Regions from separate parts of the Pseudarthrobacter sp. LMD1-1-1.1 genome, predicted to be linked through region 2. Evidence: riboswitches for the same ligand, from Rfam matches in the RefSeq annotation. Region 2 holds a riboswitch; each other region holds the start of a gene.
The links. Region 2 has a riboswitch for cyclic di-AMP ahead of MRBLMD1_RS21350 (C40 family peptidase). Riboswitches for the same ligand answer to the same signal wherever they lie in the genome.
Positions count from the first base shown of each region.

Region 1: linked by a shared signal. The riboswitch ahead of MRBLMD1_RS06395 (glycoside hydrolase family 16 protein) and the one ahead of MRBLMD1_RS21350 (C40 family peptidase) in region 2 are both predicted to bind cyclic di-AMP.
Region 3: linked by a shared signal. The riboswitch ahead of MRBLMD1_RS10185 (hypothetical protein) and the one ahead of MRBLMD1_RS21350 (C40 family peptidase) in region 2 are both predicted to bind cyclic di-AMP.

Region 1 covers NZ_JBEGHP010000012.1:175,145-178,978, forward strand. The annotation lists gene rpsR (30S ribosomal protein S18) at 1-195, opposite strand, end outside; gene MRBLMD1_RS06385 (single-stranded DNA-binding protein) at 321-896, opposite strand; gene rpsF (30S ribosomal protein S6) at 969-1,274, opposite strand; cyclic di-AMP (ydaO/yuaA leader) riboswitch at 1,662-1,813, shown strand; gene MRBLMD1_RS06395 (glycoside hydrolase family 16 protein) at 1,817-2,920, shown strand; gene MRBLMD1_RS06400 (glycosyltransferase) at 3,042-3,834, shown strand, end outside.
Region 2 covers NZ_JBEGHP010000027.1:63,860-67,693, reverse strand. The annotation lists gene mobA (molybdenum cofactor guanylyltransferase) at 1-172, opposite strand, end outside; gene MRBLMD1_RS21360 (HNH endonuclease) at 249-749, opposite strand; gene MRBLMD1_RS21355 (NlpC/P60 family protein) at 1,015-1,779, opposite strand; gene MRBLMD1_RS21350 (C40 family peptidase) at 1,944-2,624, opposite strand; cyclic di-AMP (ydaO/yuaA leader) riboswitch at 2,695-2,874, opposite strand; gene MRBLMD1_RS21345 (M23 family metallopeptidase) at 3,003-3,824, opposite strand.
Region 3 covers NZ_JBEGHP010000012.1:973,694-977,527, reverse strand. The annotation lists gene MRBLMD1_RS10190 (ArnT family glycosyltransferase) at 1-1,413, shown strand, start outside; cyclic di-AMP (ydaO/yuaA leader) riboswitch at 1,648-1,809, shown strand; gene MRBLMD1_RS10185 (hypothetical protein) at 1,815-2,534, shown strand; gene MRBLMD1_RS10180 (glyoxalase superfamily protein) at 2,753-3,202, opposite strand; gene upp (uracil phosphoribosyltransferase) at 3,247-3,834, opposite strand, start outside.

The DNA of each region.
Region 1 (3,834 bases), on a different contig from region 2:
GGCGTTCTTGATTGCCTGGGCGATCTTGCGCTGTTCCTGCACCGTGACGCCAGTGACGCGACGGGCGCGGATCTTTCCGCGGTCGGAGATGAACTTGCGCAGCAATGCTACGTCCTTGTAGTCGATGACAGTGATGTCAGCGGCCTTCAAGGGGTTGGACTTTGGTTTGGGCTTACGGAGTTCAGCCTTAGCCATCGTGGAGCTCCTATTCTAGGGAGCCCGTGGATATTGATCCACGGGATGGTGGTGGTCCGACGGCGGCAGTGCCTTGGGTGCGTGGCGCACCCGGGCAGTCCCGGCGCCGGGCCGTTATTTGGGTTTTAGAAGGGAGGTTCGGAATCGGGGCCGTTGCCCCAGCCGCCTGCGTTGGAGACACCGGGCGTAGCCCAGGGATCGTCCTGTGCAGCCTGCTGGTTGCCGCCGCCCCAGCCTCCACCGGAGTTGCCGCCCTGGTTTCCACCAGAGTTGCCTCCTCCGAAGCCACCGCCGCTGTTGCCGCCGCCGAAGCCGCCGCCACCCTGTCCGCCGGAGCGCTGGGTGCGGTTGACCTTGGCATTGGCGTAGCGCAGGCTGGGGCCGATTTCGTCGACCTCAAGCTCGATAACGGTGCGCTTTTCGCCTTCTTTTGTTTCGTAGGAACGGCTCTTCAGGCGGCCGGTCACGATGACGCGCATGCCCTTGGTCAGGGATTCGGCGACGTTCTCGGCTGCTTCACGCCATACGGCAGCGCGGAGGAACAGGGTTTCCCCGTCCTTCCACTCGTTGGACTGGCGATCAAAGGTGCGGGGGGTGGAAGCGATGGTGAAGTTCGCTACTGCCGAACCTGACGGTGTGAACCGCAATTCCGGGTCATTGGTGAGGTTACCGATGACCGTAATGGTGGTCTCGCCTGCCATCTACTGCCTCCTTGTTCGATCCTGGGTGAAGAGTGCGTTTCCTGCGGGGTAAAGAATGAAGACGGTGCTGAATTACTCAGCAACAACCTTCTGCTCTTCGGGGCGGGTGATCTTGGTGCGCATGATGGTCTCGTTAAGAGACAGCTGGCGGTCAAGTTCCTTGGCGGTCTCCGGCTTGGCGGTGAAGTTCACCACGGCGTAGATACCTTCGGACTTCTTCTTGATGTCGTAAGCCAGACGGCGACGGCCCCAGATGTCAACCTTTTCGATGGTTCCACCATCGTTGGTGATGACGTTCAGGAACTTCTGAAGCGACGGCTCAACGGTACGCTCTTCGACCTCGGGGTCGATGATTACCATCAATTCGTAAGGACGCATATGTGAACCCACCTCCTTTGGGCTAAGCGGTTACGGCATTTCCGTAACAGGAGGTTCATTTGCGATTCCATGCAATGCCTTGCCGCCGGAACGGAGGCAGGACGCAGCACAGACTTCAATATCTTAGTGCATTTGGACCCGATAGGCGATTCGCGCTTGACCCAAGGCTAGCCCCGGTGGAGGTGGGCAGCAGCCGCAGGTTCAGCCATGTGGAAAACCCTGCCGTCACTGGCGCCCATACCAATGCACTTTGCCGACAGGGGAGCGCCACGCCAACGCAGTGAGGTCCGTTACCTAATTGTGATTCGCAGACCCTTTTCGTGTACGGTCGTCCGGGGGCCGCCCCCAGCCGGCTCCAGTCCCGGATGCCGCCCAACTCTGCCGCGTCCGTGATTATCACCAGATTCCAGGCAGAGGCGGGGGACCCAAGCGTCCCGGGCACGGCAACGCGCCTGCCCTTGGGGTGAAGCCGCAGCACGCGGCCGAATGCCCTCATTCGAACCCGACAGCTAACTCCGCAGGCGACGAGAGGTAGCATCCCCATGCCCGCACCCCGCAAAGGCAGCGCCAAACGAGCGCACCGTTATCAAAATGAGACAGATCACGCCCGGACATCCCCGGCCTTCAAGTCCGGTGCTCCGGCCCGGGCGCGCCGCCGCTGGCCCCTTGCCGCCGGTCTTGCCGCAGCACTCCTCGGAGCAGGTTCCCTTGGCCTGGGCCTGACCCACGGTGACGGAACCGCTGACGTGGCGCGGGTGGCGAGTGCAGAGGATGCCGGCAGCGCCGCACCCACCCAAACTCCGGACATTCCGGTCCCCGCTCCAACGCCAGTCCCGGCAGTCGAGGCCGCTCCTGCCGCCCCTCCTTCGCCGGCAGAGGCACCGGCACCTGCCCCCGCAGCAGTACCGGCACCCGCTGCCCCTGCCCCTCCCTCCGAAGCACCCATCGCTGTGGCGCCGGCGGCGGCACAGCTGGCCAGCACCGGGACGCCTGCGCCCGCCGGGGTCCCGGGGAACTGGACCATGACCTTCGCCGACGAGTTCAACGGGGCCGGACTGGACACCGCGAAGTGGTCCAGCTGCTGGTTCTCCCCCGGTTGCGGAACGATGAACAAGGTCTCCACCAGCCCGGCGAACGTCTCCGTGGCCAACGGGAACCTGGCCCTGGGGCTCAGCTCATCCACCTCCGGCGGACTGGTATCCACTAACCCGAAGGGCGGGGCGGGGACCGGCTTCCAGTTCACCACCGGCTACGTCGAGGCCAGGATCAAGTTCCCGGGCAACGCCAACGGCCTCTACAACTGGCCTGCCTTCTGGACCACCGGACAGTCGTGGCCGGCCACCGGCGAGAATGACATCGCCGAGGTCCTGCAGGCCAAAATGACCGTGAACTACCACTCCGGTTCCGGCTCCCACAACCAGGGCGGCGTGGGCGGCAACTGGGCCAACGAGTACCACACCTTTGGCCTGCACCGGATGGCAAATTCGTCGGACGTGTACTTCGACGGCGTCAAGGTCAAGTCCTACCCCACCGACGACGGAAATGCCCCGCAGTACATCGTGCTGAATGTCGGCGCCTCCTCCACGAACCCGGCCTACGGCGCGCCGTCCCAGATGATGGTGGACTACGTGCGCGCCTGGCAGTAGCAGCCCACGCACCCAGGTGAAAGGGCGACGGCGGGACCTCCCGCCGTCGCCCTTTTTTGGCTTCCCTCAAGGTTGCCTAAAGCAACCCTCCGGGGACGATGTGATCCAGTACACTCTTGCAATGAAGCTCCTGTACGTGACGGAAAGCGTGCCCAACCGGGATCCGGAACTGGGGGATGGAAGCTCGATGATCCCGTACGAAGTGATCCTGCACCTCCCCCCTGGCGTTGCCGTCACGCTGCTGACTTTCTCGGGTCCTGTTCCGGTTCCGGCAGAGATCAGGAACCGCTGCGATACCGTGTACGAACTGGCCCCGCGCGAAGAACTTTCGGCCTTTGCCCGCTCCATGGGCGGCCTCACCGGATTAGGAAAACACCGGCGGTCCACCCCGTCCGCCCGCGCCGCCGCGGCCCGGTTGTCCGCAAGCCGGGACGCCACCCTGATCCATGGCCCCCATGCCCTCTTCCTGTCCCACTGCGTCACCGGTCCCCTGGTGCTGCAGACAGTGGACCCTTGGTCCATCCGGGCCGGCATGGACACCGCCATCGCCCGTACCTTCCGGCCCGCCTACCGGCTGCGCGAACAATTGGCAGCCCGAGCTGAACGTCAGCTGCCGCCCCGGGCCAGGCTCCTGACCGTCGGATCCCAGGACGCAGCGGCCTGGTCCGCCACGCTGGGCAGGCCGGTCACGAGCATCCCCAACGGCACGGCGGTGGCCACCGGTCCCCGCCGGGAGCGGAAAGCCCCCGTGGTGTGCTTCGCGGGCAGCCTGAACTACGCGCCGAACGTGGACAGCGCCACGGTACTGGTCAACAGGATCGCGCCGCTGGTGTGGCGGGAGGTCCCGGACGCCCGCTTCGTCATCGCAGGGCGGCGCCCCACACCGGCGGTTCAGGCGCTGGCCGGACCCCGGG
Region 2 (3,834 bases):
ATCCCGCATCACCGACCACCACGGTGCGGCGGGCGCCGGCTGCCGCGGCCACGGCACGCTCGAGGAGGGTCTGGCCCTGGAAGACCAAGGACTGCTTGGGTACCCCGCCCAGCCGGGACGACCGTCCCCCGGCCAGGATCAGGGCATCGAAAACCAACATGCTCTCTTGCACTCCCCCAGCCTAGCGATCAGCGGCGCTGCCGGGCAGCGCGAGGCGTCAGGCGGCGCTGCCGGGCAGCGCGAGGGCGTCAGGCGGCGCGCTCCGGGAGCAGGAACGGATCCCACGCCGGCGTCGGCTTCTCCAGTTCCTTGATCTGCCAGATCGTTCCGTGCGGCGGCTCGGGCACGAACCGAAGGGTCCAGCCCATTTCCGCGGGAGTGTGGTCGCCCTTGACGTTGTTGCACCGCAGGCAGGCGGCCACAAGGTTCTCCCATGTATCGGCACCGCCCCGGGACTTCGGGTGAACGTGGTCGATTGTGTGCGCCGCCTTGCCGCAGTAGGCACATTTATGTCCGTCGCGCCGGAGCACACCCCTGCGGCTGACTGCCGTCGAGTGGTTGTACCGGGGCCGGATGTAGCGGTTGAGGAGGATCACGGACGGGCGGCCCAGGACGTCAGTGGGCCCTACCACCGGGTCATCCCCTTCGGCCACCACGCTTGCCTTGCCCGTGAGCACAAGCACCAGCGCCCGGCGGAAAGTGATAACCGCCAGCGGTTCATATCCAGCATTCAGAACGAGAGTGCGCATGCACTTACCTCTTCACGGCCGCACCCGTCAGGGGCACGAGGGCCGGCTGCCCTCGGCATGTCCGGGCTATGGATCGACATCACAAGAGTAAACAAAGAATTGCAGAATCAGGTAATCGCCGCCCAGGAGCCCAACCGGGCGCGAAGACGGGCAAGGCAAGGGCTCCACTGGAGAAGCCCATTAAGACGCAAGGGACCCCCGCCTGGTGGCGGGGGTCCCTTGCCCAATTCGCGGCCGGCGCTGGATCAGGCAGCCACTGGAATGATTAGTTGACGCGGATGAAGACGGGGCCGGAACCCACGTTCGCGCTGAAGACCACGGTCTGGTTTCCGTTGTAGCCACCGTGGACGGCCATGCCGTTGCCGGCGTACACAGCGATGTGGGCCATGCCCGAGCCGCCGTTGGCGTAGTAGATAAGGTCGCCCGGCTGCGCTTCGGCTGCACTAACGGTGCGGCCCAGGGACAGGTAACCGGCCGGCCAGTCGTGGAAGTGGATGCCCACGGCGGCCAGGGAGTTGGTCACCAGCATGGTGCAGTCCTGCATGACACCGAGCTGTGCGTAGGCTGCGGACAGGATGGCAGCACCCTTGCCGCTGGCCGAAGCCTGGGCTGCAGGGGCGGCCGGAGCGGCAGCCGTCGCAACCTTGGCGGTGACCTTGGGAGCAGCCGGCTGGGCGGCAGGTGCAGCTTCCTGTACCTGAACCTCGGGCTCAGGCTCGGCGACGGGAGCCGGCGTGGTGGTAACGGCAGGCTTCTCGTAGCTGATGGCAATGGTGGAAGCCGCGGAGATCGGGGCGTCGACGACGGATTCAACTTCCATCTGGGATGCGGGAGCGGAATCGCGCTTGACGTTGGTGTCGGCGGCGTTGGCTGCAATGCCGCTGGTCAGGACCAGGCCGGAAGCAGCAGCGATGACAGCAGCCTGGCGGCCCATGCCACCGGCATTGTCGCTGACAGCTTTGGCAATGACAGCGATCGAGTTGGTTTTGGTGACCTCGGCGCGGTGCCGTGCGGTAGCACGAGTCGTCATCAGTTCTCTCTTTCGTTTTTCCTTCGAACCGCGTGTAGGCAGGCAAAGGGAAGCTGGATGCGCCGGCATCTTGGGGGTACGCCGGCGCATCCCGAACGGGGATGTGGTTTCTAGCGAAAAAGCTTTGGGCAAAGAAATAGCCCTTGGAGCGTGAAGCCCAAGAACTACTTGTTGAGGTGGTAGTACGACGAGGTACCGGTGGCTGCAGGCGAGTGGAGCAGCGTGCCCTGGGAAGGGTTGAGTGCGCTGACCATCATGCCGTTGCCGACGTAGATGCCCACGTGCGCGCCACCGTTCTGGACCACAAGGTCGCCCGGCTGCGGGGTGGAGGTGGGGGTCATGATGTTCCACGCGTTGGTGCGGGGGATGCTGATGCCGGCCTGGGCGTAGACCCACTGGACGAACCCGGAGCAGTCCCAGCCGGTGACGGGGCTGGTGCCGCCCCAGACGTAGGAGTGGCCAATGCCGGTGTAGGCGATTGCTGCAATACCGGAGGTTGCGGCGGAGACAGTCTCGGCAGCCTTGGCGGCAGGGGCAGCGTCCTGGCCTGCAGTGGCAGCGGCGTCGCGCACGGCCGGTGCGGTGGACTGGGGACGCACCGCTTCCACCTTTGGAGCTGCGGTGGTCTTGACGGCGGGACGCTCGAAGGAAACCGTAGCCGTGGGGGCGGCGGTGACGGCGAGGGCCGTTTGGGCCGAACCGGACTCGGTGGATGCGGAGACACCGGCGGTGGTGTCAGCTGCGGTGGCGGGCAGGCCCATGCTCAGGATAAGGCCCGATGCGGCTGCCACAACGGCAGCCTGGCGGCCTACGGTCCCGGCATTTGCACTGACGGCCTTGGACACGGCGTCCAGGGGGTTGGTGCGAACCGTTTGCGCACGGTGGCGCGCAGAATGATGGCGTGAAGACACGAAGGTAGCCTCTCCCAATGCCTGCGAGGTGAGCTGTCGGATTCGGATGGGAGTCACCCGGCCACTCTGCTTCCTGGGAAGCTCATGACTTAACCCCAAGGCCTTCAGGAAATGAAGGCCAAAATTGGTTCCCCCGCCCCTGCCAGACGATGAAATGCGAACGGACCTTGAGCGGTGGCAGAGTTAGGCAATCCACTCAAGAGCGTCAACTTCGGAAAAGTTGACGCGAGTTAGACGGTACAGCAGTTTTGTTTCAATGTCACATTCAGGTCACGGCAGGTCACTGCGATCTGAGAGTGCACACTCATTCGGTTACAGCCAGCCCATGGGATCGACCACTTCGCCGTTGACCTGGACCTCAAAGTGCAGGTGGCAGCCGGTGGAGGCGCCCGTGGTGCCGCTGAGCGCCACGACCTCGCCGCGGGAGACGGTCTGTCCGACCTTGACGTTGAACGACGACAGGTGGTTGTAGGTGGTCTCCAGCCCATTGCCGTGATCGATGACCACCCGGTTCCCACCGCCGTACTGGTGCCAGCCTGCGAAGGTCACGGTGCCGGTTGCGGCCGCCAGGACGGACGTTCCGCACTGCGCCACGAAGTCCTGGCCGCGGTGGAAGTCTCCGGAGCCGCCGGTGATGGGGCTCACCCGGTAGCCAAAGGGCGACGCGGTGGTGAGGGATGCCAGCGGTGCGGCCAGGGTGCCGGCCGAGGCTGCCCGGGTGACGGAGCCGGCGGACTGGGCGCTCAGGAGCTGCTTCAGCTTCCCGTCGGGGTCGGCCTGGGTCACCACTGCCGAGCGGCTGAAGTCGATCTGGGCGCCGATATCAGCGGAAATCTGGGGCTGCGGACTGACGGCGGAAGCTGCCAGTGGCGCGTTGCCGGCGGCATCGGTGGCCATGACGGGGCTGGTGGCGGGCACCGTGACCGTCAGCACCAGACCGGTGGCGGCCAGGGCGATTCCGGCTTTCTGGCCGATGCCGCTGGCGGCGGCAAACTCCGTCACCTGCCGGAACGGACCCCGGCGGCGGCGCGCGTCACGATGCAGATCGCGGGGGCGCTCCGCTGCGACATCTTCGACAACCCGCGGTGCCGAAGGGGGGCCTGCCGCGCGGCGGCGGCCCCGGGAGGTCTGCATGGTCAAGAAG
Region 3 (3,834 bases), on a different contig from region 2:
GTTCCCGGTTTTGCCGTGGCCTACGCGGTTGCGGGGCCGGGCAGGCTGGGCCGGCGCCTGCTGCGGCTGGCCGCGGCCGGGGCGGCGATGGTGGTTTCCGCGGGCTGGTGGCTCGTGGCCGTGCAGCTGACGCCGGCCGGCATGCGGCCCTACATCGGCGGTTCGCAGGACAACTCCATCCTGGAGCTGACCCTCGGCTACAACGGACTGGGCAGGCTGACGGGCGACGAAACGGGCAGCGTGGGCGGCGGCAACGGCTGGGGCGTTCCCGGCCTGTTCCGGATGTTCAACAACGAGTTCGGTGGCCAGATCGCCTGGCTGCTGCCCTCCGCCCTGATCCTTGCGGCCGGCCTGCTGTGGGTCGGCCGGCGGGCACCGCGGACGGATCCGGTGCGCGCGTCCGTGCTGGTCTGGGGCTCCTGGGTGCTGGTGACCGGCCTGGTGTTCAGCTTCATGGCGGGCATCATCCACCCCTACTACGCCGTGGCGCTGGCGCCGGGCATCGCCGGGCTGACCGGCCTGGGCGCAGTCCTGCTGTGGCAGCACAGGCAGCAGGCGGCCGCCGCAATCGTGCTCGCGGCCGCAGTGGCCGCGGCAGCCCTGACGGCGTTCTCCCTGCTCGGCACCACCTCGGCCTACGGCCCCTGGCTGCGCTGGGTGGTCCTTGCAGGCGGGCTGGCCGGGGCAGCAGGAGCGGGCTTCAGCAAGTTCCTGGGCATGCGTTCGGTGCAGCGGGCGACGGCGGCCCTGGCCATCACGGCGTCGCTCGCCGGACCGCTGGCCTACTCCATCTCCACGGCGTCCACAGCGCACAGCGGGGCAATCGTCAGTGCCGGCCCCACGGCCGGCTTCGGCGCTGGGCCGGGCGGTGCTCCCGCCGGCGTCCGGAACAGCCGGAACGGGTCCGGCCCGAACAGCACCGGCGGTTCAAGTATTGCGGGGCAAAGCAACACAAACCCGGGCAGTACGGCACAAGGCAATACGGGGCAGGGCTTCCGGCAGCCGAACGCCCAGGGCGGCACGGGCTTCGCGGGTGGCCGCGGGGGTGGCGTGGGTGGCCTCCTGGGTGCGCCCACGCCGTCGGCTGACCTGGTCGCCGCGCTCAAGAGCAGCGCCTCAAGCTACACCTGGGCCGCGGCCGTGGTGGGCTCCAACAACGCCGCGGGTTACCAACTGGCAACGGAACTGCCGGTCATGGCGGTGGGCGGCTTCAACGGCACCGACCCCTCCCCCACGTTGGCGCAGTTCCAGGACCTGGTAGCCCGGGGAGAGATCCATTACTTTATCGGTGGCGGAGCCATGCGCTCCACCACCGGTTCGGACGCTGCCACCCGGATCGCGGAGTGGGTGGCAGCCAATTTCACGTCGCAGATCGTTGGCGGCACTACGGTCTACGAACTGACCGGCCACTAGCGGAGGACGCCCCGGGGACCCGGCCGAATGATGCTCTGGCACGCGAGTGCCCGGGGTGAAGGGTGCCCGGGGCCCGGGCAGTCCATTACGGAGATACTCCCTCCGCAGTCACACAACCCGACGCGCTGCCAGCCGTGACTTCCGTTACCTAAATGTGACTTTCACTTAATCTTCCTGTACCGTCGATTGGGTGCGGTCCCCGTTCGGGCCGCATATCCCGGGTTGACGCCAAGCTCTGCCGCTTCCCCGGATTTCCGATTGAGCAACGGCAGAGGCGGGGGACCCACCGTCCCGGGCAATGAATGCCCTTGGGGTTAAGCCAGTACGTGATTTTTCCGTACGGCCGGATGCCCTCATCCGAACCCGACAGCTAACTCCGCAGGTGTGAGAGGCGATCAATCATGTCCAAAAACACGGCAGAAGCACGCCTGCATGCCAAGGCTAAACATAAGGCCACGCAGCAGGCAAAGAAAAAAACCCTCGGCCGCAGGGCCGGAATCCTCGCAGTATCCTGCGCGGTTCTGGTTGGGGTCGGCGCAGCCGGCCAGGCCACCAGCAGCATGGCCCCGGTGTCATCGACCCAGGCAACCCAGGCAGCGTCCGATGCCCAGATGAGCATCGAGAAGAGCGAGATCCGCTCCAACCCGGTGGAGAGCCCCGCTCCCGCCGCAATCGCAGTGGCGCCGCAGGCGGCGGAGCCCGCTCCCGCGGCCCCGGCACCCGCCGCCCCCGCGCCGGCCGCGCCAGCGCCTGCACCGGCACCTGCACCCGAGCCCGCCCCGGCTCCTGAGCCGGCACCCGCCGTCGCGGTCAACGACCCCGCCGGCGCCCAGGCTTACGCCGCCGGCCAGCTGGCAACTTTCGGCTGGGGACCGGACCAGATGCAGTGCCTGCAGACCCTGTGGACCAAGGAATCGGACTGGACCACCACGGCCACCAATCCCAGCAGTGGCGCGTACGGCATCGTCCAGTCCCTGCCCGCGGAGAAGATGGCCAGCTCCGGCGCGGACTACCTCACCAACTACCGCACCCAGATCAACTGGGGCTTGGATTACATCAAGAAGAGCTACCAGTCCCCCTGCGGCGCACTGAACTTCCATTTGGCGCACAACTGGTACTAGGCACCGCTCCCCTGCGGCTGCGCGTCGAAGGACCACCCTCCGCGGAGCCTGCCCTGCATTGACCGCGGCCGACGGCGCGTCCCGGCTCCCCGCCGTCGTACGCCTTGGGCAGGGGCACAGCAGGGAATTGCAGCATCACCACTGCCCGCATCCAAACGGATGCGGGCAGTGGTGTTTTAACCCCAGGCTGTCTTAACCCCGGGTTGAGCTGCAGTGGCCTATGGTGCGGACGTTAGGGTCGCGGTGGTTGGGGTTGCGGAGCCTGTGATTGCGGTGCTTTCGGTTGCGTCCGGCCCGGCGTTCCGCCACGGGATGTACTGGACGGACCACTTGTTGCCGTCCGGATCGGCGAAGTACACGAAGTGGCCCCACGGCAGCACTTCGATATCACTGACGTCCACTCCGTTGTTCTTCAGGTGGTCGCGTGCGGCCTGGATGTCGTCCACCACCAGCTGCAGGTTTGACCCCGTGCCCGGAGGTGCGTCCACCAGCCCCTCCCCCAAACAGATGGAGCAGGCGGATCCGGGCGGCGTCAGCTGCACAAAGCGGATGTCGTCCGAAGGCCGCTCGTCATAGTCGGCGTTGAAGCCCACCCTGTTGACGTAGAAATCCTTGGCGCGGTCGACGTCGGACACGGGGACAAAGACAAGTTCGAGTTTCCAGTCCATCCGCACAGGCTAGCGGCGGTGATCCTGCCGGAAAAGGGGGAAGGCTACCCTGCGATGCCGTACAGGCGGTCGCCTGCATCACCCAGGCCGGGAACGATGTAGGACTTCTCATTGAGCTTCTCGTCGATGGAGGCCAGGACGATGTGCACGTTTGCGTCGCCCAGTTCCTCCTCCAGCTTGGCCAGGCCCTCCGGGGCAGCCAGCAGGCAGATGCAGGTGACGTCGGACGCGCCCCGCTTGAAGAGGAACTTGATGGCCTCGCGCAGAGTGCCGCCGGTGGCCAGCATGGGGTCCAGGACGAATACCTGGCGGCCGGTCAGGTCCTCCGGCAGGCGCTCCGCGTAGGTGATGATGTCCAGCGTCTCCTCGTCCCGGGCCATGCCCAGGAAGCCAACCTCGGCGGTGGGGACCAGCTTGGTCATGCCCTCCAGCATGCCCAGGCCTGCGCGCAGGATGGGGACTACCAGCGGGGTGGGCTTGGTGAACGCCGTGCCAATGGTGGTGCTGACGGGGGTTTCGATGGTGACGGGCTCCGTGCGGACCTCCCGCGTGGCTTCGTAGGCCAGCAGGGTCACCAGCTCTTCCGTCAGCTGGCGGAAGACCGGCGACGGCGTGTTCTTGTCCCGCAGGAC